Regions from separate parts of the Acetobacterium sp. MES1 genome, predicted to be linked through region 2. Evidence: riboswitches for the same ligand, from Rfam matches in the RefSeq annotation. Region 2 holds a riboswitch; the other holds the start of a gene.
The links. A riboswitch is a leader RNA that binds a small molecule or an ion and turns the genes downstream of it on or off. The one in region 2 is predicted to bind glycine.
Positions count from the first base shown of each region.

Region 1: it holds a riboswitch for glycine, as region 2 does, so the genes downstream of both, BI182_RS16625 (alanine/glycine:cation symporter family protein) here and gcvH (glycine cleavage system protein GcvH) in region 2, are expected to answer to the same signal.

Region 1 covers NZ_MJUY01000060.1:106,019-112,745, forward strand. Annotated here, with positions in the region: gene BI182_RS16610 (methionine ABC transporter ATP-binding protein) at 1-884, shown strand, start outside; gene BI182_RS16615 (methionine ABC transporter permease) at 874-1,533, shown strand; gene BI182_RS16620 (MetQ/NlpA family ABC transporter substrate-binding protein) at 1,643-2,455, shown strand; glycine riboswitch at 2,771-2,888, shown strand; gene BI182_RS16625 (alanine/glycine:cation symporter family protein) at 2,933-4,348, shown strand; gene BI182_RS16630 (hypothetical protein) at 4,409-4,699, opposite strand; gene BI182_RS16635 (response regulator transcription factor) at 4,888-5,559, shown strand; gene BI182_RS16640 (sensor histidine kinase) at 5,556-6,727, shown strand, end outside.
Region 2 covers NZ_MJUY01000010.1:45,638-52,364, forward strand. Annotated here, with positions in the region: gene BI182_RS03155 (YDG domain-containing protein) at 1-2,850, opposite strand, end outside; glycine riboswitch at 3,155-3,260, shown strand; glycine riboswitch at 3,264-3,330, shown strand; gene gcvH (glycine cleavage system protein GcvH) at 3,398-3,775, shown strand; gene gcvT (glycine cleavage system aminomethyltransferase GcvT) at 3,796-6,438, shown strand; gene gcvPA (aminomethyl-transferring glycine dehydrogenase subunit GcvPA) at 6,452-6,727, shown strand, end outside.

The sequences.
Region 1 (6,727 bases), on a different contig from region 2:
GTGGGGCTGGCAAAAGCACCCTGGTTCGTTGTATCAATCTTCTTGAAAAGCCCACCAGTGGTAGCGTTTTCATTGATGGACAGGATATTTCGAAAATAACTGAAAAAGAACTAAGAACGGTGCGTTATTCAGTGGGCATGATTTTTCAGCAATTTAATTTGCTGATGCAACGCACTGCCGAGAAAAACATTCTTTTTCCCCTGGAAATTGCCGGAGTGGATAAAGAAACGGCAAAAAAAAGAGCGGCTGAATTGTTAGAACTGGTGGGCCTGCCCGATAAAGCCAAGGCCTATCCGGCGCAGTTGTCCGGAGGTCAAAAGCAACGGATTGCCATCGCCCGGGCGTTGGCCAATAATCCCAAAATTTTGCTGTGTGATGAGGCCACCTCGGCTCTGGATCCCTCGACCACCAATTCAATTCTTAAGCTGTTAAAAGAAATTAATCATAAATTGGGGATCACGATTGTGATCATCACCCATGAAATGAGTGTGGTGGAGCAGATCTGCAGCCATGTGGCGATCATCGATAAAAGTCAGATTGCCGAAGATGGCGAAGTTGAAGACATTTTCCGGAATCCGAAAACCGATATTGCAAAAAAAATGATTTTTTCCGAGGGCGATCAGGGTTCGGTAGTAATGGGTAAGAACACCTATCGGGTCGTATTTGACGAAAAATCATCCAGTGACTCGGTGATGGCAAAAATGGTTCTGGAAACAAAATGCCTGGTGAATATTCTCCATGCTGATATGAAAAATATCGATGGCTTCGCTTTTGGACAAATGGTTATTCAATTGCCTGAGGATGAGCTGAGTGCGGCCCGGGCCATTAATTATCTGCGTTCACATCAAATTACTGTTGAGGAGGTGAGCGCTCATGTGGGATAATTCAATGACTGGCCTCATTGCTCAGGGAACGTTGGAAACCCTCTATATGACCTTGGCCTCAACACTCTTGGCCTATCTAATCGGATTACCCATGGGTGTTTTGCTGGTCACCAGCGATTCCGAGGGGATTGTGCCGATGAAGGTAGTCAACCAGGTGCTTAATATTGTTGTTAATATTACTCGATCGATTCCGTTTTTGATTTTACTGATAGCGGTGATTCCCCTGACTCGGATGATCACCGGAACCACTATCGGATCTACGGCTACGATTGTCCCGCTGGTGATTGCCGCAGCTCCGTTTATTGCCCGGCTAGTGGAGTCGTCCATTAAAGAGGTGGATTATGGCATTATTGAGGCCTCTTTGTCAATGGGGGCCAGCCCGATACAAGTGGTGACCAAGGTGATGATCCCCGAAGCAAAACCTTCCTTGATTATTGGGGCGGCGATTGCTACGACCACTATTTTAGGCTATTCAGCCATGGCTGGGATTGTTGGTGGCGGCGGTCTGGGGGACATCGCCATTCGTTTTGGTTACTATCGCTATGAAACCGGGATGATGGTGATTACCGTGGTGCTGCTGGTTTTAATTGTTCAGCTGTTCCAGGAAGTGGGGATGAAAATTGCCCAGAAACAGGATCGCCGAAAATAACGCGTTTGATGATCAGCAGCTGATTATGGTTGACAGCGGAGGAACTTCGTGTTATATTACATATTAATCAACTAGGGATTATATGAAAAGAAATGAAAAGGAGAAGATCATGAAGAAATTAGGTTCAGTATTATTAATTAGTGTTCTTGGTTTAGCCCTATTTACCGGCTGTTCAGCAAAGGGAACAGATGAAAAAACCATCGTTGTTGGGGCCAGTCCAGCACCCCATGCAGAAATTCTGGCGATTGCCAGCGACGTGTTAAAAGAAGATGGGTATACTCTTGAAATCAAAGAATTTACCGATTATGTCCAACCCAATTTAACACTACAGAATAAAGAGTTGGATGCCAACTTTTTCCAACACCTCCCCTACCTGGAAGACTTTAATGTAAAAAACAACACCAAACTGGTGAGTGCAGGCGTGGTTCACTATGAGCCATTGGGTTTATACCCGGGTAAAATTAAGACTCTGGATGCAATTGCCAGCGGTGCGACCATTGCCATTCCCAATGATACCACTAACGAAGCCCGGGCGCTGCTGTTGCTGGAAACCATTGGTTTGATCAAGGTTGATCCCAATGCTGGCCTGGAAGCAACACCAAAAGATGTTATCGAAAACCCGAAAAACATTGTCTTTAAAGAACTGGAAGCAGCACAGCTGGCCCGATCACTGCCAGATGTTGATTTAGCCGTCATTAATGGCAATTACGCCATTGAAGCTGGATTAAACGCCGGTACCGATGCCATTGCCAAAGAAGAAAAAGATTCCCTGGCAGCTCAGACCTATGCAAATATTGTTGCCGTTCGAGCCGGCGATGAAAAAAGTGAAAAAACGTTGGCACTGATGAAAGCACTGCAAAGCGAAAAAGTCATCAGCTTTATCGAAAGCAATTATCAGGGTGCCGTGGTACCAATGTCTTAAGTCAAAATATCCGGGAAGCGTCTCAAATAGAGATGTTACCGACTGTACAAAAGCTAACCCAGTACCGACAATTGTTAGATCATGTTGTGACCTAGGGGTCAGACCCTACGCATCGGAGCGGACACGGCAAAGCCTGTCCGATTCCGCGGCGAACAACAGATTAACAATTGGTCGGTACGGTAGTTTATCGATAACCTGAAACGTCACAAATCGAGGCGTTTCTTTTTTTGTTTAAAAACCAGGATGGGATTGATTTTTAAAATAATCTTGCACTCGTTAAATGAATTGTGATATTATTTTAACGCTGTTGTAAAATCGCAGCACTCTGGAGAGTCTCAAAGATGAGCGCCGAAGGTGTACCCCTGGAAAGATCAGTCTGGCAACGACTGAACATTTCAGGCTATCTCTCAGGCAAAAGGACAGAGCAACCCATTGGTGTTGTTCTCCCTCTTCACAATTAAGAGAAGGAGGAACAAAATGTTTCAACAATTTAATGAATTTTTAGTATGGTTTGACGACCTCGTATGGGGTGTGCCATTGATTGTGCTGATTCTGGCGGTGGGGATTTTTTTGACCATCCGCTTGCACGGACTTCAGATCCGCTATTTACCCAAAGCGCTGAAGTACATGGTGAAGAATGAAGAAGGGGGCGAAGGCGAGGTAACCAGTTTTGGAGCCCTGTGTACAGCCCTCTCAGCAACCGTTGGAACCGGAAATATTGTAGGTGTTGCCACTGCGATTGTCGCCGGAGGACCGGGAGCCTTGTTTTGGATGTGGATTGCCGCCTTGTTTGGGATGGCGACCAAATTCGCCGAAGGAGTTCTGGCCATTAAATATCGGGTTATTGAACCGGATGGACATGTCCTGGGCGGACCTTTTTATTATATCGAAAATGGGATGGGCATAAAATGGCGCTGGTTGGCAAAAGTCTTTGCCTTTTTTGGTGCCGGGGTTGGTCTTTTGGGAATTGGAACCTTCACTCAGGTGAATGGGATTGCCAGTGCGGCCAATAATTTTTTTGATCCCAATAATCAATGGACAGTCAACCTTCTAGGCATGGAATATTCCTGGAGTGTGGTGATTACCGGAACCATTGTTACGATTTTTGTGGGACTGGTGGTAATTGGGGGGCTTAAGCGGATTGCCAATGTTTCTCAGATTATTGTCCCCTTTATGATTGTTATTTATGTATTGTGTTGTGCGATTATTTTAATTACTAATGCCGGATTGATACCGGCGGCCATTACTGAAATTGTCGCCAGTGCCTTTGGTTTCCGGGCAGTGGCCGGTGGGGCCTTAGGCGCCGTGCTGGTTGCTATGCAAAAAGGGATTGCTCGGGGGATCTTCTCGAATGAGGCGGGTCTTGGTAGCGCTCCGATTGCCGCTGCTGCAGCAAAAACCAATGAACCGGTGCGGCAGGGGCTGGTTTCGATGACCGGAACCTTTTTAGATACCATCGTGGTTTGTACCATGACGGGATTGGCGATTGTCTTAACTGGATCATGGAACATCGGGCTGGAAGGGGTGGCGGTGACAACCAATGCGTTTCAGGTAGGATTGCCTTTTGCTCCGGAAGTTAGCTCGTTTTTGCTGATGATCTGTCTGGTATTCTTTGCTTTTACCACCATTTTGGGCTGGAATTATTACGGCGAACGTTGTCTGGAATATCTGTCAAATGGAAAAATGAAGGCTGTGTTAACCTATCGCTATTTGTATATTCTGGCGGTCTTTATCGGACCGTTTATGACCGTTTCAGCGGTTTGGACGATTGCAGACATTTTTAATGGGTTGATGGCATTGCCCAATCTGATTGCCTTGATGGCATTAAGTGGGGTGGTTGTTGCCGAAACCCGGGTCTATGTTAAAAAGCTTAAGAACAAAGAAGTGGAATAGTATAACCTAAAAAATGCCCAATGAAAGCGCGCTTTCATTGGGCATTTTAAAATGGGCTTATTAGCGGGTTCTGCCGCCATGATGCATGCCAGTGCCGTCTTGAGGTTGGGTGCCGTCACAGGTGCCATCACCATTGCCGTATTGGTGGGCCGTGCCGTCCTGGGTGCAATTTTCGTTGTCGCAGATGCCGTCGCCATTGGTATCATGGCTGGCTTGACGTTCAATCCGTTGCTGTTCGGTCAAACCATTGCAGGCACCAGTACCAGCGCCGTGGTTTGGAGCTGCCAGAGCGCTACCAGCGGTAGCCAGCATTAAGGCCAGGGATCCGACTAAAATAAGTTTTGTTTTCATTGAAATTCCTCCGTTTTTTTAGTGTGTTCTGTTGTTGTTTGTATTATATGACGGTTATATGTCAATACTGTGTCAAAAATAAAATTCATGTGATAAAATAAAAATAATTAAATGGTTCATACTGACACAGTATTGTCATAGTAATTGGGTAAACTTTTATAAATAAATAGAAAAGGGAGGGCATGTGAATGAAGGGGATTCGCATTCTGGTGGCAGAAGATGAAGATAAGCTACGGGAAATCGTTTTGAAATATTTAAATAAAGAAGGCTATCAAGGCTTCGGTGCAGCCGATGGAGAAGAAGCTCTGGATTTATGGGCTGAAAAAAAACCGGATTGCATCATTCTGGATGTGACCATGCCCAAGCTTGACGGTTTTGAGGTGCTGGCAGAAATCAGAGAAACCGATAATGTCCCGGTAATCATGCTGACGGCCCGTAGAGAAGAGGATGATAAAATCCAGGGCTTTGAAGTCGGTGCCGATGACTATGTGACGAAACCGTTTAGTCCCCGGGAGTTGATGGTGCGCATCAAAGCCTTATTAAAACGCAGTGGAGTCGTCACTACCGACAACCAGCTCGATGTCTGCGGAGTGCATTTAAATGCAGAAGAACGGCAACTGATCATTGATGATGAAATCATTAACCTGACTCAGAAAGAATTTGAGGTGCTGACCTTTTTTATCAATCATCATCAGCTGGTCTTATCCCGGGAACAGATTCTGGATCGGGTTTGGGGCTATGATTACGAAGGTGATATCCGGGTAGTTGATACCACCATTAAGCGGTTGCGTAAAAAAATGAATAAAAAAGGAGAATGTATTCAAACCGTCAGAGGGTTGGGATACAAGTTTAAGGAATGAGATCTTCGATATTTTTACGATTGATGCTCTATCTGGGGGCTTTTTTTCTGGTCTTGTGTTTGCTGACCTATTATGTGCTTGGTTCCTATTTTGAAGTCTATTATACCGAGAAAAGAACGGCGGTTTTAATTGACAAAACGAGTCAGGCTGCTGCAATGTACAACCAAGGGGGGTTAACCCCGGAACTGCAAGCGTATATTGATGTCGCCGAAGAAGAAGGAATTGTCATTCAGATTATTAAACAACAAACCGTGACAGAAGAAACGTCTTTGGGAAATGTTTCGCCGGAAAATGGGAGCATCGAAATAGTGGCGATACGTCAAGCATTGGATGGCATGGATCAAAGCGAAGGCTCAGGGCTGACTGTTGTTGAAACGAAACGTCTGGCCGCTGGTGGCGAACACAAGGGTGAGGGCAATGAAGCAGGCGAAGGTGCTGGTGGCGGATCCGGGAATGGCTCAGGATCTGGGAGTGGTGCTGGCAGCGGTGCAGAACATGGGGCCGGAGCTGGGCAACAGAACAGTGTCGAAAACCAGGTCAACGCACATCAGCATGAGGAAAGCTTTGTCATCGTGTTGGGAAGTGATGAGCATCAGGTGGAGTGGCTGACTCATAAGATTGTCGCCAATGACGGTGCCCAGATCATTGGCCGAATTCCCCTTTATTCGGTTCATGAGGTCATTGAGATTGTGGAAAATTTTCTGCTGGTATTTTTAATGATTATTTTCGGCTGTTCGTTGCTTTTCGCCTACTTTTTCTCTCGGGGTATTTCCCGCCCGATTATTTCATTAAATCAGCTTTCCCGGGAAATGGGTAATCTTAATTTTACAAAAAAATATCAGGGTACCAGGAAGGATGAGATTGGCCAGTTGGGTAAAACCTTGAATCATATCTCGGATGAACTGGAAGAGGCAATTCTAAAGCTCCAGGAAGAACTCAATAAGGAGCGAACCTTTGAAAAAATGCGACAGCGTTTTACTGCCCAAGTGTCCCATGAGATCCAAACCCCTCTGGCAGTGATCAAAAGCTATGCCGAAGCTCTGGAAGACGGGATTCTGGAGAATCGTGAGGAAGAACAGGAATATTTTGTGACGATTCAGAAGGAAGCCGATAAAATCAGCGGTATCGCCAGCGATCTGCTGGATCTGGCCCAAATTGAGTCCGGTGC
Region 2 (6,727 bases):
ATAATTGCTGGCTGAAGTGCCTTCCAGAGTAATGGTGTACTTGATGTAAAGATTAGCTGCATCTGAGGGCTTACTGGTTTCAGTTTGACAAGCGCTGTCGGTATAGTATTTTGAGTCTACTTTGGATAAAAGTGTTTTGCCTGCTTCAGAGGCAAATAGACCGTTGTTATCGCTGCAGCTGACATTTACATTCAGTTTAGCGGTGCTGGTACCGTCATATTCTTTTGTTTTTTCTGACACGGTTCCGGTATTTAGCGTCAGTGGGGTAATGGCAGCGGTTTTGCTGTGATCATCGGGCAGTGGCTGATAATTCCCGGCAGCATCCCCAGAAAGGGTGTAGCGGATGGTTATTGGCTTAGCGGGGCCAACATCCTTGCCGGTATCATAGGTGGCGGTTGCGGTGACTGTCACCTTGCCAGAATCCGTGTCGGCAATATTGCCGGCTGGGACGGACGTATTATAAATAATACCCGTATTATTGACCTCTGTAAAGACATTGGCGGTGCCGTCGTAGGCTTTGGCCACCGGAGTGGGAGCTGCTATTGTCAATGACCGTGCGGTAATATTAGCCCCACTGATGGTTTCTGTCGCTGGGACCTGATAGCGATTGTTGGCAGAGGTGCTGTCAATTGAATAGCTAATCGTAATAGTTCGGTTGTCGCTGGCGTTTTGATTATCATAAGCAGCGGTGGCCGTGACGATAATAGTGGGGTCGGCTGCCACACCGGTTGCCACGCTGATCACGTTATTGCCAGCTTGAATTTTGCCCTTGCCATTAAACACGTCAGTGCTGCCATCATAGGTTTTGGTTTTATTGATATTCAGGCTGGTGCAAGAGACCGTCAGGGTTCTTTTGGTAATGGTTCCGGTACCCGAGTGGTCGGCCGGGGCGCTGTAATTGCCGGCATCGTTTCCCGACAGGGTGTAGAAACAGGTTACCGGTTTATTGGCTCCTACGTTGTTGTCTAAATAGGTGGCTGTTCGGGTGATCGTGAAATTATCGGCGGTCAGCTGGCCTATGTCTTCGGTAATCACGGTGTCAAGCATCGTTGTTCCGTCATACTCTTTTGAGATCGGTGTTGTCGGGAGGCTCAGGGGTTTTGTCAGAATCTCGCCCTTGATTGTCGTGGTCGCCGGGGGATTGTACTTGCTGGCAGCAGCTCCGGATAGATTGTAGGTGATGGTGATATCCTTATTGCTGCCGACGTTTTTATTGTCATAGGTAGCCGTGGCGGTAACGGTTACGGTATCACCGATCGAAATTCCAGTGATGGCTGCAGTGTCGAGTAGCTGATTGGTTACATCGGTGGCGGTAGTACCATCGTAGGTTTTAGATGGGCTGACAGTTGGGACAGTGGTCACACTCAGACTGATTTTGCTCGGTGGGGTATAACCGCCACCGCCGTTATCACCACCGCTGCCCCCGGGTTGTGGCTGAGGTGTCGGTTCTGGGGTGGGGATTACAGGTGGCACCACCACCTCGGGGTCAACCGTATAATTATCGGGAGCCTTTTCAAAGCTGACATTGTCTGAGGAAATCTCGGCTTTGCTGATCCTACCGCTACCAGTGATATTAGTAGGTGCTGACAAGGCCAGGTTTGTTACGGCGGTGGTACTACCAAGTTCAATGGCGGTATTTTGACCGTCTTCGCCGACATCCAGGGTTTTAATGCTGGTCTGCCCCTGGGTTTTAATCACCGCATTGGGAGCATTGACTGTGACTGAATCGAACTCGCCTTCAAGAATCAGGGTTTCGCCAGCAGCGTTTTCGCTTAGGATAACTGGCACTCCGTCAAGGCCGGTGGTAACAATCCGGACGCCGCCATCCGGAGCCTGCTCAACCAGGATTTTCGAATAATTGCCACCGTTAATGTGAATACTATTTTTGCCACCGCCGCAAACCCGTAACTCACCGGAAACTGTGACATTGTTCAAGGTCACGTTTCCGTCGCCAACGGCTTCATCAATGATCAGATTACCATCAATTGTCAAGTTCTGAAGCGTCACATCACCGGTAGTGATAATTACATCCTGATTGATCGATTCGCTTCCGCTACTTGGTCCATAGCTACCGGCTTTACTGTAAATGGTTGATTGGGTCAGATCTTCAAGCTGGTTCATCGCCTTTTGGATAGTTGCAATGGCGGTGGCGATTTCAGCGGAACTGCTTTGCTCATCAATCTTGTTTTGAGAAACAACAGATTGCAGATTATTCCAGGAAGTTTTGCTAAAGTCGGATTCGTTTAAACTTTCAATTTGTTTTATCAGGGCAGTGTAGGCACTTAAATCGGTGCCAGTCGTGGCATCCTTGAAAATTTCCAGTTTTAATGCTTCAAGGCGAAGCGAGCTGCCAACGGTACCAAGCTGTTCACCATCGAGGAACCATTCTTCCGAAACGGATGGCAAGTCGCCAATATTCTGGACATGACCGCAGTAACGGACATGATAACCGGATACCTGTTTGCCGGTGGTGTCAAGCAGAACAATTTTGATCGCTTCAATGCGCAGTCCCTTGCCACGGGTGCCGGCATAGTCGCCGTTTTTAGCCCAAGTGCTGGGATCATTTTCATCATAGTGCCAGCCGATATTCTGGACATGGACGTTGTAACACAGTTCAATCTCCGAGGACACATCCGCATCAGGTTTTAATTCGAAGCCTTCAATTCGTTTACTCTGACCAACGGTGCCGATCATTTCAGGGCTTTCGACCCAGGTGTGATCGGCTGGATAGTCACCCAAATTTTCGATATGGCCACGGGATAAGACCGGGATGATATCAGTCTCGGCAAAGACTGTTTGAATTGGGATGAAGAGGGCAAATAAGAGTAGGGCAAATAGTGTTTTTTTCATAATTTTTCTCCTTTTTAGTATAGCGTTAAATGTAATAATTTTCATATCGCATAATCAATTTAGCTTCATTAAACCAGTTTATTCTACCAGAAATTAAAGCCCAAGCTAACAACGATTCACGAAGAAAATAGCCGTTTCGCAAAAGTGGGCAGCTATTCGGGTAAAGGATAGGCACAATAAAAATAGACACCGTTTGAAATAATATGGTTTCAGTGGTTGACAATTACCGGGGCAGCAGTGTATACTCACAACAACTTGATAAATAGATCAGGCTGAAGAATACAATTAAACGATGGTATGATGAATGATGGATACGGGAGAGACTGCAGAGTGTGCAGCACCGAAGGAATAAGCTGGTATTAGCCATAATATCAGTGATGATCTCAGGTAAAGAGGACCGCATCCGGACATCTCTCTGGAAAGCGAAAACGCACCGAAGGGGCAACTTTAAAACAGAAATCTCTCAGGTCAATAACAGAGCAGAAGGCATTAGCTTTCTGCTTTTTTTGTTTTTTGGTAAAATTAGAAAAAAATGGAGGATTGAAAAATGAGAATTGTTGAAGGGTTGAAGTATTCAAAGGATCATGAGTGGGTTAAGGTAGAAGGCAATCGGGCCACTATCGGGATTACCGATTACGCCCAACATTCCCTGGGAGATATTGTTTTTGTTGAATTGCCGGAAGTGGGTGATCATATTGATAAGGATCAAACCTTTGGGGTGGTCGAATCGGTTAAGGCGGCTTCCGATATTTATTTGCCGGTGGCCGGAACGGTCGAGAAAATTAACGAAGCGCTGAATGATGAGCCAGAGCTGATTAATACCGATGCCTTTGAAAACTGGTTGATTTGTGTTGAAATGGATGATCCCACAGAAGTTGATGACTTGATGGACGCAACCGAGTACGAAGCGTTTTGTCAGGAATAGAAAGCGTGCGAGATCAGCAAATGGGAGATTTAAAACGCACTGTATTATATGACAATCATGTCAAAGCCGGAGCCACCTTGGTAGATTTTGGGGGCTGGGAGATGCCAATTCAGTATCCCCATGGCATTGTTGATGAGCATCTCCATACCCGGATTAAAGCGGGCATCTTTGATGTTTCACATATGGCCCGCTTCATCATCACCGGAAAAGAGGCCACCGCTTTTTTACAGTATGTCCTGACCAACAATGTTTTTGCGCTGGATCTGCTTCAGGCCCAGTATACGATGATTCCCAATAAAAACGGCGGTGCCATTGATGATGCCTACCTTTACCGCTTTTATGAAGATCGCTACCTGCTGGTAGTGAATGCGGCCAACGCCGACAAAGATTGGCAGCACCTGAATAACGAAATCAAAGCCTTTGATGCCCAAATAACCGATCAATCCGCTGAGCTGGCGATGATTTCACTGCAGGGCCCGGAAGCCAAGAATATTTTGAAAAAATTAACCGGGAGCGAATTTTTGACCGAACCCCTTAAGAATGCGTTGGGAATTCTTAATTATCACGGGGCTCCCCTCCTGGTGGCCCGAACCGGCTACACCGGGGAACCCCTGGGGTTTGAACTGTTTGCCAAAGCCGGGCAGGGCCCGGAAATCTGGGAAGAGCTGCTGGGATTGGGTGCCATGGCCGTCGGTCTGGGGGCCCGGGATACATTAAGACTGGAAGCCGGTCTGCCGCTATATGGACACGAACTGGGACTGGATAACGAGGGTCAGGAGATTCCGATTTTTTCCTGTCCACTGGCTAAATTTGCTGTCAGCTTTGCCGCGGATAAGGGCAATTATCTGGGGCGGGAACCACTTCGGGAACAGTATTGCGGCTTTAAGGCCATCATGGAACGGGATTTTAGCGATTTATCCAAACTGCCCAAAATTGTCAGACCCTTGGCCATTACCGGTAAGGGTGTGGCCCGGGCCGGATGCAAGGTTTTTAAAGATGGCAGGGAAGTCGGCGTGATTACCAGTGCCACCATGGTACCCTATTTAAAAGCCGAAGGCTATGGACTGGATAGTCAGATAACCGATGAAAAAGCGATGCGTGGGATTGGCCTGGCGCTCCTTGATGGTGATGTCGAAATCAATGACCTGGTGGAGGTTGAAATCCGCAATAAACGGGTGGCGGCAGTGATTGTGCCCTACCATTTAAAAAGTGATGCGCCCCCGTATGCCCGCCCGATTCTTTATGGTGTGGAGGTGACAAGACAGTTTGAAAGTGCCGCCGATTATCCCGGTAAAGCCCTCAATCTGCTGAAGAAGAGCTTTGACAACAGCCATCACCGGCAGTATGAAACCATTAACCTGATCCCATCGGAACAAGCCCATTCATCGGCAGTACGGTTGTTATCAGTGATGGATCCGTCGTTTCGTTATGCGGAGCACAAAAAAACCAAATCTTTTTATGATTATGACGTTTTTTATTATCAGGGAACGGCTTTTATCGACGAGATTGAATACCTGCTGATGGAGGAATTCAAGCAGTACTTTAACTGTGCCGAGGTTGAAACCCGGGTAATCAGCGGGCAAATGGCCAATATGGCAGTCTTTAGTGCTTTGATGGATTACAAGAATCGGGTCAACCGCAAGGTTGAGGCCAAGCGGTTGGGCTATATCCTGAACAATCATATCATCCGTGGTGGTCATTTAAGTGCCCAGCCAATGGGCGCCCTGCATGATTATATCGCTGTCGATCCCCGGACGGAAAAAACGGCAGTTGTCAATTTCCCGGTGGAGCCGGATAATCTCTTTAAGATCGATGTCGAAGAAACAAAAAAAGTCATTGCGACGTATCGACCGGAATTAATTATCTTTGGCAAGAGTATGGTTCTGCACAAGGAACCGGTACAGGAAATACGCCAATTTATCGATGATCAGCAACTCAATGCGGTGATTATGTATGACATGGCCCATGTCCTGGGACTGGTCGGTGATTATTTCCAGGATCCCTTTAAAGAAGGGGCTGAGCTGGTAACTGGTTCCACCCATAAAACATTTTTTGGTACCCAGCGTGGGGTCATCGCCGGAAATTATGACAAGGATGATTATAAGTATGGCCTTTGGGAAACCATCGAGACCCGGGCGTTTCCGGGCAGTGTCAGCAACCACCATCTCGGCACAATGTTGGGTCTGTTAATGGCGGCCTACGAAATGAATTATTTCAAAGATGATTATCAGCGCACTGTCATTGAGAATGCCAAATATTTTGCCAAAGCGCTGGCCGAAGCTGGACTTGATGTGGCCGGCGATCCACAGATTTCCTATACCGAGACCCACCAGGTGGTGGTGAAGGTTGGCTATGGCATTGGTCCAGAAGTGGCCAGACGTCTCGAAGAAAGCAATATCATCATTAATTATCAGGCAACACCGGAGGAAGAGGGCTTTACCGCTTCCGGGGCAATCCGCATTGGTGTTGCCGAGATGACCCGCTTTGGCTTTACCAGGGAAGCCTTTAAAGAGACGGCTGAATTGATGGCCGATGTGATTCTGCGTAAAAAAGCGGTGGCGGAAGACGTTAAAAAGCTCCGCAGCCAGTTTACTACAATGAAATACTGCTTTGACGATGAAGCGATAGCAGAACAACTTGAAAAACTGAAAGCCACACTATAAAGGAGGAACATCGATGGCATCTTATTTATCAACAACCGGGGAAGAACAACAGGCGATGCTTGAAAAACTGGGTCTGACATCCCGGGATGCACTTTTTGCGGACATCCCCGTGGCAGTCCGGCTGGACCGGGAACTGGCGTTGCCGGAAGCCCTGTCAGAAATGGAACTGATCACATTGATGCGGGAGCTGGCACAAAAAAATACCGACCTGGACAGCTGCACTTGTTTTTTGGGAGCCGGGGCGTATGATCATTTTATTCCCAGTGTTGTTGGCAGTCTGACCTCCCGA